Regions from separate parts of the Lysinibacillus sp. NPDC097868 genome, predicted to be linked through region 2. Evidence: predicted binding sites of a transcription regulator. Region 2 holds the regulator's gene; each other region holds the start of a gene.
The links. The regulator LexA, encoded in region 2, represses DNA repair genes until DNA is damaged. The targets are predictions, from matches to a motif close to CGAACATATGTTCG.
Positions count from the first base shown of each region.

Region 1: the regulator LexA is predicted to act here: its motif matches at 2,349-2,362, upstream of ACIQXJ_RS03195 (carbohydrate kinase).
Region 3: the regulator LexA is predicted to act here: its motif matches at 3,024-3,037, upstream of recA (recombinase RecA).

Region 1 covers NZ_JBIWBS010000001.1:685,994-690,852, reverse strand. The annotation lists gene ACIQXJ_RS03205 (RelA/SpoT family protein) at 1-100, opposite strand, end outside; gene ACIQXJ_RS03200 (pseudouridine-5'-phosphate glycosidase) at 307-1,221, opposite strand; gene ACIQXJ_RS03195 (carbohydrate kinase) at 1,225-2,316, opposite strand; gene ACIQXJ_RS03190 (MFS transporter) at 2,518-3,774, opposite strand; gene ACIQXJ_RS03185 (MarR family winged helix-turn-helix transcriptional regulator) at 3,964-4,416, shown strand; gene ACIQXJ_RS03180 (adenine phosphoribosyltransferase) at 4,495-4,859, opposite strand, start outside.
Region 2 covers NZ_JBIWBS010000001.1:2,489,090-2,493,948, reverse strand. The annotation lists gene ACIQXJ_RS12415 (PilN domain-containing protein) at 1-373, shown strand, start outside; gene ACIQXJ_RS12410 (potassium transporter) at 370-1,086, shown strand; gene ACIQXJ_RS12405 (prepilin peptidase) at 1,145-1,897, shown strand; gene ACIQXJ_RS12400 (gamma-glutamyl-gamma-aminobutyrate hydrolase family protein) at 1,910-2,632, shown strand; gene lexA (transcriptional repressor LexA) at 2,670-3,287, opposite strand; gene yneA (cell division suppressor protein YneA) at 3,463-3,777, shown strand; gene ACIQXJ_RS12385 (YneB family resolvase-like protein) at 3,774-4,439, shown strand; gene ACIQXJ_RS12380 (GNAT family N-acetyltransferase) at 4,528-4,859, opposite strand, start outside.
Region 3 covers NZ_JBIWBS010000001.1:474,728-479,586, reverse strand. The annotation lists gene rny (ribonuclease Y) at 1-1,131, opposite strand, end outside; gene recA (recombinase RecA) at 1,875-2,942, opposite strand; gene ACIQXJ_RS02215 (competence/damage-inducible protein A) at 3,194-4,453, opposite strand; gene pgsA (CDP-diacylglycerol--glycerol-3-phosphate 3-phosphatidyltransferase) at 4,471-4,859, opposite strand, start outside.

The DNA of each region.
Region 1 (4,859 bases), 1.8 Mb from region 2:
ATTCATATGCTTTTTTCACGAATGCGACATTTTCCTCATTCATATAAGATTTGACTAAATCAAAAACGTCTTCAGGAGTCAAAATTTGCTCTTTCGCCATAACATGTCCACCTTGCTCGTCAAATTTTTCAGATTAGATATAAACTTAATTGTATAAAAAATAGAGGTCGATTGTAAAGGGACTGTGTCATATAGTTTAGATAATATCGTGAACACTTCGTATTAATGGGTGAAAAATACATTATTATAGACAAAAAGACCCTTTACAAGGCAGGTCAGCTTCGCAAAGAGTCTTTATTTTACTAGTTAGTTTGCTTTGTTGTAGGCAACAGCAATTTTCGCACCAACTACTGCATTGTTTTTTACTAATGCGATGTTTGCATCAAGGCTCTTACCTTCAGTTAATTCTTTTACTTTGCCAAGTAAGAATGGTGTTACATTTTTACCTTGAATACCATTTTCTTCAGCTTCTTGTAACGCTTTTTCGATAATGCTAGTGATGAATTCGTGCTCAAGTGCTTCTGCTTCTGGAATAGGATTTGCAATAACTGCGCCACCTTGTAAGCCTAAATCCCATTTAGCACGTAACATTGCTGCTACTTCTTCTGGTGTATCAAGCTTAAAGTTTACATCAAATCCACTTTGGCGTGTATAGAATGCAGGAAGCTCTGGAGTGCCATATCCTACAACTGGTACACCTTTTGTTTCAAGATATTCTAGTGTTAAACCGATATCTAAAATAGATTTAGCACCTGCACAAATTACAGCTACATTTGTTTGCGCTAATTCTTCTAAGTCAGCTGAAATATCCATTGTTGTTTCAGCACCGCGGTGCACACCACCGATACCACCTGTAACGAAAATTTCAATGCCAGCAAGCTCAGCACAAATCATTGTTGCAGCAACTGTTGTCGCGCCTAATTTTTTCGTAGCTAATAAATAGCCTAGGTCACGGCGAGAAGTTTTAGCAACACCTTGTGCATTCCCAAACATTTCAAGTTCTTCATCAGATAAACCGATTTTAATTTTACCGTCAATTAGCGCAATCGTTGCAGGTACCGCACCGTTGTCACGAATAATTTGCTCTACTTCACGAGCTGTTTGTACGTTTTGAGGATATGGCATACCATGTGAAATGATTGTTGACTCTAATGCAACAATTGGTAGTCCTTTTGCTTGTCCAGCTTTTACTTCTTCTGATAATACGATGAATTCTTTCATGTGTTATTCCTCCATTTCACTTTTTAACAATTCTTCTGATAATTCAGGTCTTACTGTGTACGGTGATGCAAGTGTATTTTTGGCATTCGTTAAGCCTGCATTAATGCAATCCTCAAAGGATTGTCCCCTTAGCCAACTATGGATGACAGCACTTACAAAAGCATCACCCGCGCCAGTTACATCTTCAATTTTAGTTATTGCCTTAGCAGCAAAATGACTTGGTGTACTAGTTGCAGATGCAGCATAGACACCTTTGCTACCTGCAGTAATAATGACATGCTCGGCCCCTAATTGAAGAAGCTTTTGAATAGCTTTTTCATAGTTTGCATCGTTTTCAATTTTATGACCAACGATTGTTTCTGCTTCATCTGTGTTACAAATAAACCATGTAACCCCTTGCAATGTATCTGGTAATCGATTCATTTTTGGCGAGGACACCGGTACAATGACAAACGGAATAGCTCGCGCAATCGCTACTTGTTGGATGTAAGCTACCGTTTCTTTCGGGCAATTTAAATCCATAATAAAGCAGCCTGCATTCATTAGCATTGGCTCATATTTCTTTAATAAACTTGGCAATAATAAATCATAAACTTCCATGTTTGCAACAGCTAATGCAAGCTCACCTTGCTCGTCCATAATCGCAGTATAGGAACCAGTTGAAGCATCTGGTAACTGCTCGACATAGCGTAAATTCATAAAGGATTCTGATGCTTCTTGGATTACTTGCCAATCCGCATCCTTTCCAGCTGTCGTGAGTAACGTCACCTCATGATTAAGTCGACCTAAATTTTCCGCAATATTTCGACCAACCCCACCTACACTGAATGAGGAGCTTGCAGGATTAGAAGTCCCTAATTGCACGGTCCCTCTTACATGAAATTTCCGATCAAGATTAGCTCCGCCGATACAAATAATTTCATTTTCCTCAGGTAAAATATAAGCACGGCCAACAATTTTCCCTTGCTTCGTTAAGCTCGACACTAGGTTTGCAAGTACTGGACGGGACAGATTCATTTTATCTGCCATCTCTTGCTGAGACATAAACGGATTTTTACGAATTAAAGCCAGTACCGCTTGTTCTCTTTCATTCATAGCATCACCTTTTATTATATTTGTTTACATCATAAACTTTTGTTTGGAAAAAGTCAAACATTTCTCTTATTTATGCATGCTTAAAAGATTTTACAACAAAAAAATAGCACGCTAGAATACTTCCTAGCATACTATTTGTACTTTTCATGTCGTTTATACTATTATGTTCAATCCGTTCTGTTCATTACTATAGAATTCATTTTAATGTGCTAGTTTATTCGGAGATTGCTTTTTCACGATGATGACAAACAAGCTAGCTAAAACACATAATACACCAGCTAAGAAAAACGCCCATGTGTACGAGTTAAAAAATTTATAAATTAGACCTCCACCGTATGCTGCTACTGCAGCACCTGCCTGATGGGATGCAAAAATCCAACCATAAATAATACCACTTTTTTGCGTGCCAAAAATTTGTCTTGAAATACTAACAGTTGGCGGTACAGTTGCAATCCAATCTAATCCATAGAACGCAGTAAAAATAATGAGCAATGTAAGAGAACCTTGCATTAATGCATATGGCAGTAAAACGAGAGAAGCACCTCTTAAAAGATAATACCAAAATAGTAACCAACGATTATCGAAGCGATCAGATAACCAGCCTGATAATGTTGTTCCGACTAAATTGAATATTCCCATGAACGATAGAAACGAAGCAGCCGTTACTAAAGGTACACCGAAACTAATACAATACGATACAAAATGCGTACCAATTAACCCGCTTGTTGATAACCCGCAAATAAAAAAACTACCTGCTAAAAGCCAAAATTCTTTCACTTTTATTGCAGCGAATAAACCATTAAAAGCAATAATAATTGGGTTTTTCTTATTTTCTACAACACTTTCTGCTTTTTCTTCTTCAAGTCCATATGCAAGAAGCCCAACGTCCATCGGTTTATTTTTCATAAACAATAAAATAATGATAAACATAATGGAGCTTAACACCATTATTAATGCAATTGCCCATCGCCATGAAGAATTTTCGATAATCATTGCTAATATCGGGAGAAGAACTAATTGTCCTGTTGCAGTGCTGGCAGTTAATATCCCTAAAGCGAGCCCTCTTCTTTTCTCGAACCAATGATTCGCTACAAAAGGACTTAAAACAGTTAAAAAGAGGCTAGCCCCTAGACCAATTATAAACCCCCATATAATAATCAATTGCCATGCTTGTTGCATTAACAATGTGAGCGATATGCCTATAATTAATATCGCCATAGCAGCTAGCATCATTTTCTTTAAGCCCAGAACTTCGAGTAATGCCGCCATAAACGGACCGGAAATCCCATATAAAAAAAGACTAATGGCAAAAGCCATTGCTATTACCGAACGATCCCACCCAAATTCATGTTCAAACGGACCAATAAAAACACCTGATGAAGATAGGGTAATGCCTGCTACAATAATTGAAAAAAATGTTATCAATAAAATAAACCAACTGTAATGAATACGTTTCATAACGCCACCTACATTTCTAGAAAAATGTAAAACGATTGTTTTTATATGAAATAAATTTAGAAAACAGGTATGCTCAAAATATATGTATATACATATATAATAATGACTCGTTATTTTAGATGTCAAGAAAATAATTCCATTTTAGTGGTACAATATAGTTTAACGAAAAACTTAAAAGGAGATCTAGTTATGGAGAGAAATTACACAGACATTGACTATACTCAAATTTGCGTATGTGCGAATCTTAGAAAAAAGACTAGGGCCGTTACGCAGCTATATGATAAAGCTCTTGAACCTACTCATTTAAAAGTTACTCAATACTCGATGCTAGCTAATATTGCCCATCATAAAGCAGTTTCAGTAAGTCAATTGGGTGATATTCTACTACTTGATCAGACAACGATAACCCGTAATGTCAATCTATTGAAGAAAAATGGCTTTGTGGATGTTACGCGCGATACACAAGATGGCCGAACAAAGATCATTTCTTTAACGGCTATGGGAAATGAAAAATTAAATGAAGCAACGCCAATTTGGATGGACATACAGGAAAAAATCATAGAGGATATTGGACTCGAAAAATATATAGACTTTTATGAAACGCTAAAAAAAATTCAAAAAGTAGTGAAATCCTACGACTAGTTTTATCAGAATTGTTTGGGTGCCTGGCACTTTATAAAAAAAGGCTGTCCCAACATTCGGGACAGCCTTTTTCGTTTATTAATATTGAATTAATGTTTTCATGCTTAGATCGCCAAGTTTTGCACGACCGTTTAGTTCGATTAGCTCAATTAAGAATGCACAGCCAACAACTTCCCCACCTAATTGCTGAATTAAGCGAACCGTTGCCTCTACTGTCCCCCCAGTTGCAAGTAAATCGTCACAAATAAGCACTTTTTGACCTGGTTTGATGGCATCTTTATGCATTGTTAATGTATCTTTACCATATTCTAAACCGTAATCTGCACTAATTACTTCACGTGGCAATTTTCCTGGTTTACGAACTGGTGCAAAGCCAATTTCAAGCGCATAGGCAACTGGGCAACCTATAATGAAACCACGAGCTTCAGGACCTACAATAATTT
Region 2 (4,859 bases):
GAATGCAGGTTCGCTTGAGCAATCGGTGCAATTTGTCAATCATGTAGCTTACCCTGTGACACCATTAATAGATGAGACGCAAGCATTATTGCCAGAGCAGACGTATTTAAGGAATTATCAATTTGGTGAGACAAATATAGAAATTACCGCTGATTTTGAAACGATGTCAGCTATTTCAAACTATCTTGATAAACTAAACGTAAGCCCTTATTTCACGGATATTCAAGTTGGAACAATTGAAAATTTTGAGTTATCGATTGGGGAGCAAAACGAAGTAAGTTTAAAGGATAAATATCAGGAATTACCACGTTATTCGGTAACCATTACGTTGGCAATTGACTTTATTTATTTGGCTGGAGGTAGAGAATCATGACAAGCAGCAAAAACTCAGCGATTCTTCTGCTAACCGCATTAGTTGCAGCACTGTTATTTGCACTCTATTACTATTTATTAACCCCTAAATTGGAAGATGTAGAGGCGAAGGAACAAGACGTAAGTGCACTTCAACAAGAAATTGCAACAATTCAGGAGCAAATTGCTGCATTAGATACGGTACAGCAATCACATGTTGTAAGTGTGCTATCTTTGCGAAAAAAAGTACCTCAAACTCGTGCTATTGAAGGTGTTATTCGAAATATCGAAGAAATAGAAGCAGTAACAGGAACACGGGTTGAAGCTGTAGAATTTAATAATTATGATTCACTCGTGATGGACTCTTCGATTATTGACCCAAACACGCCAGCAATTGAGGAGCAAGCGCTCAGTGACACAGCACAACAACTTACTGAAAATAGCGAGCAAGCAGATGGTGAAGAAGGGGATAAATCATTACCAACGTCTACAATTGCTAAAGAATCATTACCAGCAGAATTGAAATTAGTGACGTTTAGTATTGATGTTGTCGCTATAGATACGAAGGCAATGCTTGAATTTTTAAAGGAAATTGAAAAAATTGAACGTGTGATGAAAATCGACACATTAGATATTACGTTAACTGGGGAAGAAGTTTTATTTGAGGAGGATGCAGATTCATCCATTAAGGCTACCATTCAGGTAACAACCTTCTATTACGAAGGAGAACAATGATGTTAAGGCGCGCATACTCCAAAGTATGGGCGCTATGTTAGTTTAGGAGGCAATAAAAATGGAAATGGCTTATACAATACTAGTATTTGTATTTGGACTAGTTTTTGGATCGTTTTTTAATGTTGTAGGCTTACGTGTGCCGATAAAGGAGTCAATTGTTAAGCCGCCATCTCATTGTACGAGCTGTCAGAGACAATTAACGGCAATTGATTTAGTGCCAGTTTTGTCCTATGTTTTTTTAGCAGGTAAATGTCGTAGCTGTGGGCAAAAAATTTCGTGGATTTATCCGCTAATGGAGTTGCTAACAGGGGTATTATTCGCCTTTTCATATTGGCAATTAGGCTTTAGTAAAGAGTTTATCGTAGCGATACTATTGATATCATTATTAGTAATCCTCGTTGTATCGGACTTCGCATATATGCTTATTCCTGATAAAGTGCTTTTGTTTTTTTTACCATTATTAGCTATTGGACGGGTGTTATCACCCTTAACACCGTGGTGGGATAGTATCGTAGGTGCGGTCGTTGGCTTTGGCATATTATATTGTATTGCTGTTGTATCACGTGGTGGTATGGGTGGTGGCGATATTAAATTATTCTTTTTACTTGGACTTGTACTTGGTACAATAAATACATTATTGACATTATTTGTAGCGGCGGTAATTGGTATGATTGTCGGGATAATCGTGCTCAAAGTACGGCAACAAGGTCGAAAAACGCCGATTCCTTTTGGACCATCCATTGCTTTAGCTGCAATTATCGTGTATTACTATGGGGATGTCATCATTGATTGGTATGTAGGATTATGGTAAGGGGGTATATGGATGAAACCGATTATTGGTATTACAGCATTTGCGGAGGACGATTTATCGTCAAGATTGAATGTAGCCTATAGTAGAAGTGTCATTAAGGCTGGTGGCATTCCACTTATTATTCCGCTAGGGGTAGAGGAAGATGTAGCACAAATTTTATCGCTGACGGACGGGTTATTATTATCTGGTGGTCATGATGTTCATCCATTTGAATTTGGAGCTGAGCCACTACCAAAGCTAGGACAAATACATCCAGAACGAGATAAGGTGGAGCTTGCCTTAATTAATGCGGCTTTTACAAGGAAAATGCCGATTTTCGGGATTTGCCGTGGCATGCAAATACTCAATGTTGCGCTAGGCGGAACTTTATACCAAGATGTTGATAGCGAATATCATAGTAGTAGGCTGTTGAAACATACGCAACAAGCAGCTCGTGGTGTAGCTACACATTATGTGCAATTAACACCTGATACGTTGTTAAAATCAATTATCGAGGAAGAAAAAATTGCTGTGAATTCATTTCACCATCAAGCTGTAAATGTATTAGCAGAGAAGCTAATCGTTGCAGCGAAATCGAGTGATGGCCTAGTTGAAGCGTTCGTACATGAAGACTACCCGTTTTGTTTAGCAGTGCAGTGGCATCCAGAAGAACAAGCCGTTGTAGGAGATTTAGCTGCAGAGAAGCTCTTTGCAGCCTTCACTGAGGAGAGCTTAAAATATAAAAGAGAAGTATGAGTGCTTCTCTTTTTTGTTTGCTAAGTATGAGAATGCATTAATGTACACGGCGATATAAGCCGACTACTTGTCCTAAAATTGAAACTTGATCTACAATAATCGGTTCCATTGTAGCGTTTTCTGGCTGTAGGCGGAAATGATTTTTTTCCTTGAAGAAGCGTTTAACTGTTGCTTCATCTTCTTCTGTCATTGCAACAACAATATCACCGTTATCAGCTGTTGCTCTTTGCTTGACGATGACTAAATCTCCGTCAAAAATGCCCGCCTCAATCATCGATTCACCCATGATTTCTAACATAAATAGCTGATCTTCACTTGTACCGTAAATATCAGGTAATGGGAAATATTCGTCGATATTTTCGATGGCTGTTATAGGTGATCCAGCTGTTACCTTACCAACAAGTGGTACATGGATGACGCTTTGCTTTTGAATTGAATCTTCTGGCTCTAAAATTTCAATCGCACGTGGCTTAGTAGGATCTCGTCGAATAAAGCCCTTTTGCTCTAAACGAGCTAAATGGCCATGAACCGTTGAGCTGGAAGCAAGTCCAACTGCCTCCCCAATCTCACGTACAGATGGCGGATAGCCTTTTGCACGTACTTCTTCTTTGATAAACGCTAGTATATCCTCTTGTCTTTTCGAAACTTTTTTCATGATTGCTCACCTCTTTTTTTATATCATTCTTCTTACTATCTTCTTACTAGATAGTATAGCAGAATGCGAACACTTATGCAAACATAGGTTCGAAAAGTGTTTGACAAAAACGTCTGTTCGCTTTATTATAAGAACATACATTCCGAACAAACATTCTAAAAAGGGGATATGATGAATGAATTGGTTTAAAAAAAATACACATATTTCAATTTTGTTAGGCGCATTTTTACTATTTGCAGGTTATCTTGTTATAACTGATCCTGGAGACATTACTTACACTGAAATTAATATTGAACATGGCGATAGCTTATGGTCGTTAGCTGAGCAATACCGTGGTAAAATGGGTACGGACGACTGGATAAAACTTGTGAAAGCCGAGAACGAATTACATAGCGTGAAAATAGTTGCTGGAAAATCACTCGTTATACCAGTAGTGGGTGACAATAAGATACCCACCAATTCAATTGAAATTGCGAGAAGTGAAAGATGATGAATAAACAACGAACGGCTGTAATTTACTGCCGTGTGAGCACCGAAAAAGAGACACAAAGTTCTTCATTGGAGCGTCAACAAGAAGAATTACTTCGTTATGCTAAGCAACAAAACTATGATGTGAAAAATGTTTTTCTGGATAAGCATAGTGGGTATGATGTTGAGCGCGAAGGATTACTTGAAATGCTCGATTATATTAAAGAAAACGAGATACAAGCATTATTTGTGCAAGATGAAACACGTTTAGGACGTGGTAATGCACGAATGGCTGTACTTCATTTGTTGCAAAAAACTGAAACAGATGTTTTTTCCATGCGTGATGCAGGGCCTGTGCAATTGAATGAGATGGATACGATGTTGCTCGAAATTTTAGCTATTGTTGAGGAATATCAACGTAAAATCCATAATGCGAAAATTCGTCGTGGCATGCGCCGTGCAGTAGAAAATGGCTATCGTCCTGAAAATAACCTTTCCAATCGTGGTAATCCAAATGGTCAGGAGCGTAAGGAAGTACCTATAGAAGAAATTGTAAAGCTACGAAATCGGGGCTTTACCTATGAGGAAATTGCTGCAACACTAAGAGGTCTTGGCTTCGATGTCAGTAAGGCAACCGTACATAGGCGGTATCAAGAACATCAAGAAAGGTTAGCGGGCAATTAATTTTGCCCTGCTAATCTTTTTTTTATGCTTAAAAACATTCCTGTTTGTAAAACAAACTGTCCAAGTAGGTTGTAGGGCAAGATAAATTTCATATTGAAGCTACCCATTCTTCCTGCAGAATTGCGTAATAGTATTCATCCCACCAATCGTCACCATGCGGTATACACTTTTTGAAAAAACCTTCACGTCGCATACCGATTTTTTCCATCACTCGGTAGGAAGCAATATTTTCGGGCTGGCATGTAGCGATAATTCTATGAAGCTTCATTTTGGTAAACCCATAATCTAATAGGGCGTGCGCTGCTTCTGAAGCATAGCCATGACGATAATATGCAGGATTCAACACCCATCCAATTTCATAGGTATGTTCACCAAAGTAGGGATGGAAAACGAGATGACCGATGACCTGTGGCTGATCAT
Region 3 (4,859 bases), 2.0 Mb from region 2:
AACTTCATGGTCGATTGCTTTACCTATATCATGCAATAGGCCTGCACGACGAGCTAACGCTACATCTTCACCAAGCTCAGCAGCTAGTAAGCCTGCCAAATGTGCAACCTCCACTGAATGTTTTAGGACGTTTTGCCCGTAACTTGTACGGTATTTCATGCGGCCCAAAATCTTCATTAAGTCTGGATGTAGATTGTGAATACCGATTTCAAATGTCGTTTGTTCCCCTGTTTCACGAATTTGTTCATCCACCTCTCGACGAGATTTCTCAACCATTTCTTCGATGCGGGCAGGGTGAATACGACCATCCTGTACCAGTTTTTCAAGTGCAAGTCGAGCCGTTTCACGACGAATTGGATCAAAACCAGATAAAATTACTGCTTCTGGTGTATCATCAATAATTAAATCAATTCCTGTTAATGTTTCGAGTGTACGGATATTACGACCCTCTCTACCAATAATACGACCTTTCATTTCATCATTTGGCAAGTTCACAACAGAGACTGTTGTTTCTGCAACGTGGTCTGCAGCAAAGCGTTGCAGTGCCAATGATAAAATTTCACGTGCCTTTTTATCAGATTCCTCTTTCACACGCATTTCAGATTCTTTCGTCATTACAGCAATATCAGTCGCTAGCTCTTTCTCTACTTCACTTAAGATAATAGTCTTAGCTTCATCTCTTGTTAATGCAGAAATACGCTCTAGTTCTGTTTTTTGCGCTGCAACAAGCTCGTCCACTTTGCTTTCCATCTGTTCAATATGCTGTTGTCTTTCAGCTAGAGCTTGTTCCTTACGCTCTAAGCCGGCTTCTCTCTTATTCAGAGCATCATCCTTGCGATCAAGATTCTCTTCTCTTTGCAATAAACGGTTCTCTTGTTTTTGAAGTTCTAAACGACGATCACGAATGTCATTTTCTGCTTCAGTGCGAAATTTGTGAGTTTCATCTTTGGCTTCAAGTAGTGCTTCTTTCTTTAATGCCTCCGCCTCTCGTTTTCCTTCTTCAACGATTGTTTCAGCGACATGTTTAGCACCAGTGATTTTTGAGTCATTCACTTTTTTCATGTAGATATAGCTAACAGCGGCACCAACGATGAGTCCAAGCAAAGCGGAGATGATAGTAATTCCATCCATATGAACACCTCCTCTTGCTATTTGGGTAATACAGTTTCAGTCGGCGCATACAAAAATTGTACTGCCTATTTTAAAGTCATAATTCAGAAATTATACATATTTAATTGTATAGCTAGGCTCAGGCTCTGTCAAGGATAGACGGGCATCTGTTCGCCTATCCGTAGCAAAAAAAGTAAGTCATATCCATTAGATGGATATATTAACTATTACTTTTGAGCTAGATAAAATGCCTTCTTCGATGAATATTCTTTTTATCAGGACGAAGGTTACAATACAATTATTACCACAATTACCGTCATCTTAATACAATTATTTTAACTTTCTTTGACAAATGAACATATCGTCTATTTGTCAGCTGGCCAATCAAAAATTTTACACCCTATTTCACGCATAAGTATCTCTCTAATTTACGTTAGCTATCTATCCATTCCAGTACCACTTCATTCTATTAAACTAACAATAAAAACAAAAAATCGTTCTTACTTCTTATGAGTAAGAACGATTTAGATTGAAGCGAATTGCTATGTTGATTGATTTCCTCTGTAAGCGCACGCTTTCTGCACAGCATTTCTGTAAGCCCCAACCCTCGCTAGCGTGGATTGTTCGTCTTACGTACTATGCGTTACAGCAAAAGTCACCGACATGTGCTCTAACCAACTTATTAAAATGCAAATAGAGTGAACTTCTTGATGCATTTTGTCGCATCCTAAGCATTCTCATTCCTTTAGAAGTGAGAACGATATTTATTTTTTTTCATCTTCAAGAAGAAGCATTAGCTCTTCATCCATTTCCTCGTCATCATGTGCAGCAATTGTATACTGTGTTGCGGCAATTCCGTAAGAAGAACGAATTTTATTTGCAATTTCTTCTAAAACAGCAGGATTTTCTTTTAAATATTGTTTTGCGTTTTCACGTCCTTGGCCTAGACGCTCATCGCCATAAGCGTACCAAGATCCACTTTTTTGAACGATGTCTAATTCTACACCTAAATCGACTGTTTCGCCCTCTTTTGAGATCCCTTCACCGTACATAATATCAACCTCAGCTGTACGGAATGGTGGTGCCACTTTGTTTTTTACAATTTTAATTTTCGTACGGTTACCCATAATATCATTACCTTGTTTGATTGCTTCTGCACGACGTACTTCTAAACGTACTGAGCTGTAAAATTTAAGCGCACGACCACCAGGTGTCGTTTCTGGATTACCGAACATAACACCAATTTTTTCACGAATTTGGTTAATGAAAATAGCGATAGTTTTTGATTTATTGATAGCGCCTGAAAGCTTACGTAATGCTTGAGACATTAAACGAGCTTGTAAACCAACGTGAGAGTCACCCATATCGCCTTCAATTTCAGCCTTCGGTACTAGCGCTGCAACAGAGTCAATAACGATAATATCAATAGCACCACTACGCACTAACGCTTCTGCAATTTCAAGCGCTTGCTCACCAGTATCTGGTTGTGATAATAAAAGTTCATCGATATTTACGCCTAATTTTTGAGCATAAATCGGATCTAACGCATGCTCAGCGTCAATAAATGCTGCTTGTCCACCCTTTGCTTGTACTTCCGCAATGGCATGTAGTGCAACTGTTGTTTTACCTGATGATTCTGGACCATATACTTCAATAATACGTCCACGTGGGTATCCACCTATGCCTAATGCTGCATCAAGTGCTAATGAACCACTAGAAGATGTAGCAATTTCTAAATCTGTTTTTTCGCCTAGCTTCATAATAGAGCCTTTACCGAAATTCTTCTCAATTTGTTTTAACGCCTGTTCTAAGGCTGCTTTACGATCACTCATTATTTTTCCTCCTTCAAAACTGTTCACTGTTATTGTCTATCTCTACTATACTTGTTTTTTTGAGAACACGCAAGAAAAAAGCGAACATTTATTCGATTTTAATCCAAAATAAAAATTTGGATAAGTTTTTCCTACCCAAATTCCCATTTTCAACTATAAGCAATTACGCTCCAGTCGTAATTGCACCCTAATTTTTTCGAGCCTATGCATTGCTTCAGCTAGGGCTAAACCCTACTGAACCTACTAGCAAATTAAAATCGTTTCATATATCCTCGTTCTTCTAATTGTTGCATTAAATAATGAAATGTAAATTTAACCGCACGTAAACGATTTGTATTGCGCATACCTGATAAATGCAGTAAATATGTTATTGGCTCTTCGTCACCTATAGCAATCCCAATCCATACCGTTCCAACTGGCTGATGGTCATGTGCAGTAGGGCCAGCTGCTCCTGTTAATCCAATACCAATATCCGTGCCAAATTTATCACGCACTGCGCTAGCCATTGCTGCAGCACATTCACTGCTCACAATACCATAAGTATCTAGTAATTGTTGATCGATACCTAGCTGCTTTACCTTGGCATCTTCTGTATAGGTCACTACGCCTCCTATAAGAACATTGCCTACGCCTGGAATCTCAGCTAGCTCTGATTGAAATAAACCTGCTGTTAAGCTTTCTGCAGCAGAAATCGTTAATTTATTATCTTGCAACATCTCTACCGTTTTCGAGGCAAGTGAATCATCATTTATACCATATTGGAAGTCTCCAACAATAGCGCGAATCTCCGCTACTTTATCAGCAATAAGCTGTTGGGCTTCTTGCTCTGAGTGCGCCTTTGCTGTTACACGTAAAGTTACTTCTCCATCAGAAGCTAGTGGGGCAACTGTCGGATTTGTTTGTGTATCTAAAATATCTTGTACACGCACTTCTAACTCAGCTTCTCCAATGCCATAAAAGCGCATTACATGAGACACGATGACTCCGCCGTCATTTAGCATTGTACCAAGCTTTGGCTTCGCTTCAAATTGGAACATCGGCTCCAGTTCCTTTGGAGGTCCAGGAAGTAAAATGTAGGTACGCTTATCCTTTGTCAAAATCATCCCTGGTGCCATACCATGATGATTAGCTAGCACCTCACTACCTGCTAATACAAGCGCCTGCTTGCGATTATTTTCCGTCATAGCAATGCCTCGTTTAGCAAAAAATTGCTCAATGTATGACAATGCAACTTGATCGATTACAAGATCTAGACCAAGATGACGAGCAATTGTCTCCTTCGTCAAATCATCCTTTGTAGGGCCTAAACCACCTGAAAAAATGATAAGATCAGCGCGCGATTCTGCTATGCTTATTGCTTCCTCTAACCGTTTTGAATTATCGCCAACAACGGTATGATAAAACACATTAATTCCTAACTCAGAAAGCTGATTAGAAATAAACTTTGCATTTGTGTTTGAAATCTGTCCAAGTAATAACTCTGAGCCAACTGCAAGGATTTCAGCATTCATGATTCACAAGACCTTTCTTATTTAGACTCAAGTAATACACGTCGATTTAGATAGAAATAATCCCATCCAGACCAAAGTGTAAAGAACAATGCAATATATAGCATTATTGTATCAAATGGGATACCGAAAATCACAAAAATTGTATTGTGTAAAAGAGCAGCTGCAATAGCTACAATTTGTGCCCATGTTTTAATCTTACCAAGCTGATTCGCCGCTACGACTTCTCCACCACCTGCAAGAATTAAACGTAAACCTGTTACCGCAAATTCACGGCTAATAATAACAATAATCACCCAAGCCGGTGCCATACCAAGCTCTACCATTAAAATAAATGCTGCAGAGACAAGTAATTTATCCGCTAAAGGATCTAAAAATTTACCAAACGTCGTTACAAGATTATACTTTC